DNA from 2 places in the Paenibacillus sp. 01L418 genome. Region 2 is predicted to be linked to the other one. Evidence: a T-box and tRNA genes for the amino acid it is inferred to sense, from the RefSeq annotation. Region 2 holds a T-box; the other holds one or more tRNA genes.

Region 1 (2,401 bases), on a different contig from region 2:
CCCCTCCAGTATTACATCATTAATGTTACTTCCTTATTCAGACACATTCCTATTAAAACTTACGCTTATCAGCTCCGATGTATACCTTAATCCATTCGCCTATCCTTAAAGTAAAAAATATTTCGAGGATTTTCCATTTGAAGACTAGCCCATCTCTTTTTTGACGATGATTAAAATAATGAAAGAAGGAATATAATCTGGAGGATAGATTTTGTGGATACTACAACAGAATTGCTAATAAAAAGAGCATATGCCAATCCCCGTTTAAGACAAAACATTATGAACAAGAGTATGATTTGTTTGTATTGTGATTACTCCGGTTTCGTTGCGCAAAATAATCATGGAGCAGCTTGTTGCTTTGTCTTCAATAGAACAATACGCGTTACCGCCAAAAAAATTATGATGGAACATATTGAAGGTTCCAATTACGGTGAATTGCTTGCTGTTCGTTACAGTCTTGAAATACTTGCAAGTGCGCTGACGGAGTATGAGCCGAAATTCGCTATTATCTATACTGATTGCAGTCAAATCGCAAACATTTTATCAAAAGATTATTTTTCTCATTCACATCATAAAGATGCTAGAGATGAAATATTGGCAGTTCTACATCATTTAAATAATATGTATCCCRGCGTTCACATACAAATAAAATACATAAGCAAGCACAAGAAAAACAATACCCTCCATAGGTTAGCCCATAATGCTGCGAGACAAGCTGCTATAAATTAATTACTGCCAGCCTCTAATTTACTTAACAGCTTTAGAAATTAACATATTAAATTAAATTGCTAGATATTAAGTACCTAACGATAAAAAAACCTCCTTTGTTTAGAACTGACAAGTCAGATTCTATAAAGGAGGTTCTTTTATCGTTCGTACATCTTATGTACTTCGTGAAAACCATTGACTCGTCAATGTCTTCGAGGTATGCCGAGGACGGGAATCGAACCCGTACGATGGTCACCCATCGCAGGATTTTAAGTCCTGTGCGTCTGCCAGTTCCGCCACCCCGGCATGTTGTAAAGGTTTTGCTTATGGTGGGCCCTGAGGGACTCGAACCCCCGACCAATCGGTTATGAGCCGACCGCTCTAACCAACTGAGCTAAGGGCCCTCGAAAAACGTATATTTCAACGTATTCATCGAAAGGTTGGTTGCGGGGGCAGGATTTGAACCTGCGGCCTTCGGGTTATGAGCCCGACGAGCTACCGGGCTGCTCCACCCCGCGACGTATATCCATTTGAGCAAAGCCAGTTGAATTGGCGACATAAAATAATATACTATATAGGTGTGTTTTAAGTCAAGCAAAATATTCTAATTTATTTTCTTTTTATTTTTTATGGTATAAACCTCACGCCGTATCGCCCTTTTCGGGATCGAAATACCTCTACCTCATGCGGAGTTTCATAGCCATACATCCAACCGTCATTCTCCATTCTCCTAACCAAACAACCCGCTTGAAATTTGGTTTCATATAGGCGAACCCAATATACCCATCTCATGTCATCCCTCCACTATCTTATTGGAGAAGCTGATGCTTATCACTCCAATAAAGGCTGTATACATTAGAATACCCCAAAATTGGGATCATACATGCAAATGGGGTATACTCAAAATAGGTCATTTCGAAGGAGCTGAAGACCATGTTATATGGAATTGTTGTTTTCCCCGAAAAGCATGTACAGGACTTCGCTAATAGCTGGCGAAGACGCCATGATCCGCATTACACAGCTGTGCCTGCTCATTTGACAGTACGATACGCAGAAGATTGGTCAGACGATGAATTGCAGCTAGCAGTCGCTCATTTAGAGCAAACCACATCTAAGCTGCCTGCTTTCTCTATCCATTTGAACCGTGTATCTACTTTTTTCCCTGTAAGTCATGTGCTCTATTTAGCGCTTGAAGACACCGTTTCCATGCAGAAGCTCCAGGAGAGCGTATGCAGCGGTCCGCTGGCCATTGTCGAGCCTAAATATGTTTACACGCCACATGTCACGATAGGGCAAGAAATCTCAGCTGATGAGCTGCATGATTTATTCGGAAATCTGCGCATGCAGTCCATTGATCTTACTTCGAGAATTGATCGCATACATCTGATGTATCAGACCGAGAACGGCTCTTGGACCGCTTACCAGTCCTTTCTATTACGAGGTTAGACAAATATTAAGGAAAAAGCCCGCAAACGACGCAGAGGTCGATTACGGGCTTTTTCCTTATTTCAAATTATCTTGGCATTGGCATAATTTCGACTCCGCCGCCGTTGCCTTCTCCAGTTGGATTGTTTTTAATTTTTTCCAAAACCGCGTTTCCACGTGTTTCCCACTCAGCTAGTGCTTCACGAGCCGATTTTTTCTTCTCGATTACGGCCTGGAACAATTCATAGCCAGGTTGTTGAGCTTCCCA
Region 2 (2,401 bases):
TAAAGAAGCAATGGCTTTCATCCATTCCGCGTTCTGCTTGCTTTCAGGAACGTTTCCTTCAAAAGATTTATTTATAAACGCTAGCGTACGATTGACTAGATTGCCAAATGCACCAAGCAATTCTCCATTGTGACTATAAATAAATTCTCGCCAAGAGAAATCAGTATCCCGTTTCTCTGGACCGTTTGCGATCAGAAAATAACGAATAGAGTCTGGCTCATAGCGCTTCAAAATGTCCGGCACCCAAACCGCCCAATTATTGCTTGTCGAAAACTTTTTCCCTTCCAGCGTCATGTATTCACAAGAGATGATTCGATCAGGCAAATGATATTCCTCGGCACCAATCAGTACTGCCGGCCATATTAGTGTATGAAAAGGGATATTGTCTTTACCGTGTACATAATAAGCGGTTATTTCCTCATTTCCGTCCTTCCAGAAAGCCTCCCAGCTGCCGCCTGTTTCTGCAGCCCATTGCTTGCTTGCCGATAAATATCCGCTCACTGCTTCAATCCAGACGTAAATTTTTTTATCCTCGAACCCTGCAACCGGAACCTCCACGCCCCAATCTAAGTCCCTTGTCGCCGCTCGATCTTGAAGCCCCTCTGCAAMATATCTTTGCGTTAATTGTACTGCATTTTCTTTCCAACCTTTTGTTTTTTTTGCATACTTAGTCAATTCAGCTTGGAAGGAAGAGAGTGCAAGATAATAATGTTCCGTTGGCCGCTCAATTGGAGGATTCCCGCAAAGCTTGCATGTCTTGTCTGTCAGGTCGGCTGGGTCAAGCAAGGTTGAACAAAAATCACATTGATCGCCTCTCGCACGGTTACTGCAAACAGGGCAAATCCCTTCAACATATCGATCCGGCAAAAATCGTTGATCTGTTTCACAATACGTTTGTTGGATTGTTTTTTTATATAAATGTCCTTTTTCTAAAAGTGCCAAAAATAACTGTTGAACGACTTGGTGATGAAATGGCTGGTCTGTTCGAGTATACAAATCATACGTAAACCCAAGCTGTTTAAAACATTCGGCAAATTCCTGATGAAATCGATCTGCAATATCTCCCGGAGAAACACCCTCCTGAATCGCTTGCACCGCAACAGGCGTACCGTGGCAGTCACTTCCAGATACGTACAACACCTTATTTCCTTTTGCGCGGTAATAACGTGCCAACACATCCCCTGGCAATACACTCGCCAATCTTCCCAAATGCAATGAACCGTTCGCATAGGGCCAAGCACCGCCAATAAACACATTTGTCATCATAACTCCTCCTTTTTTTGACAAACAAAAAAGCCCTCATCCCAAAGGGACGAGAGCTGTGCTCACGCGGTACCACCCAATTTTATTAATGCCTCGCGACATTAACCTCTTCAGGTACGATGCTTATGCATGTATACCCTAGCACAGTAACGGGTGCGGGTTCCGGCGCAGCCTACAACCATATGAGGTTTCGATGCGCAGCTCAGAGACCATATTCCCAAAGTTATTCTTTACCCCTTTTCAGCAACCGGGGCTCTCTGTAAAAAGACATCGCCTTGGTACTCTTTCTCATCATAGCTTTTGTTAGAATATTCAATTTATTGGAATTATACTCAATATGATATTTCAAGTCAAGGTGATTATGTTACTGCCCACATCTCCTTATTCCTAACTCGCTTTATTGTATCTCCATCAAACTATCCGCGATTGCACATACCCACATTTTCGAAACCTCGAATGCCCTTACCTCATATTGGATGTTAATTCCGTTATCATCCGTTACCTTTTTTTTTAACGAGCATGATTTCTTCAAGCACCTTTTGCTTCAATCCCGCTGGCGGATGAATATGATTTGCCTTTTCCATCAACATGCGTTTCAACTCATCTGCACTATTAAACATGGATATCTCTCCTTCTCTTATCCCTTAGTTGTTTTAATGCGTAGTGTAGTCTGGATTTCACCGTTCCGACTGGAATTCGAACGATTTCTGCAACCTCTTCCTGTGTTAAATCATTTAAATAGTGCAGCACTACCACTTGCTTCAGCTTATATGAAAGACAATCCATATCATCCAATATGCTGTGGCTGGACAGCTTTTCTATCACAGAGTCAGAAAAATCATTTTCGAGTGTTTATGAGTAGTTATTAAGCTCATGTGCATGATTGCGAAATTGCCTCCACTTTTTTCGTTTGTAGGCTTGATGTTGTCTAATCGTGATACCGTAAAGCCAAGGCTGAAAAGGTCTCGTACCGTCAAAATTCCGAAGGCTCCTGTACAGTTCGACGTAAACGTCCTGAATAAGATCATCCACATCATTTTTGTTTTCGGTTAGCAAGAATAGGGTACGGTAAACCATATCAATGGTCTCGTTATAAATATCGGAAAACGCTTCTAGATTGCCTCCTAATACTTGCTCA

The links. A T-box is a leader RNA that pairs with one kind of tRNA and senses whether it is charged. The one in region 2 lies ahead of metG (methionine--tRNA ligase), so its partner is inferred to be a tRNA-Met.
Region 1: it has a tRNA-Met gene. The T-box ahead of metG (methionine--tRNA ligase) is inferred to sense a tRNA for this amino acid. The anticodon was not compared.

What each region holds. Positions count from the first base shown of each region.
Region 1 covers NZ_JBFTSN010000114.1:8,482-10,882, forward strand. Annotated here, with positions in the region: gene AC1DSE_RS15770 (RNase H family protein) at 214-729, shown strand; tRNA gene AC1DSE_RS15775 (tRNA-Leu) at 929-1,014, opposite strand; tRNA gene AC1DSE_RS15780 (tRNA-Ile) at 1,036-1,112, opposite strand; tRNA gene AC1DSE_RS15785 (tRNA-Met) at 1,150-1,226, opposite strand; gene AC1DSE_RS15790 (2'-5' RNA ligase family protein) at 1,642-2,154, shown strand; gene AC1DSE_RS15795 (ABC transporter substrate-binding protein) at 2,222-2,401, opposite strand, start outside.
Region 2 covers NZ_JBFTSN010000516.1:669-3,069, reverse strand. Annotated here, with positions in the region: gene metG (methionine--tRNA ligase) at 1-1,263, opposite strand, end outside; T-box leader at 1,306-1,567, opposite strand; gene AC1DSE_RS31745 (hypothetical protein) at 1,755-1,883, opposite strand; gene AC1DSE_RS31740 (sigma-70 family RNA polymerase sigma factor) at 1,876-2,088, opposite strand; gene AC1DSE_RS31735 (sigma factor) at 2,116-2,401, opposite strand, start outside.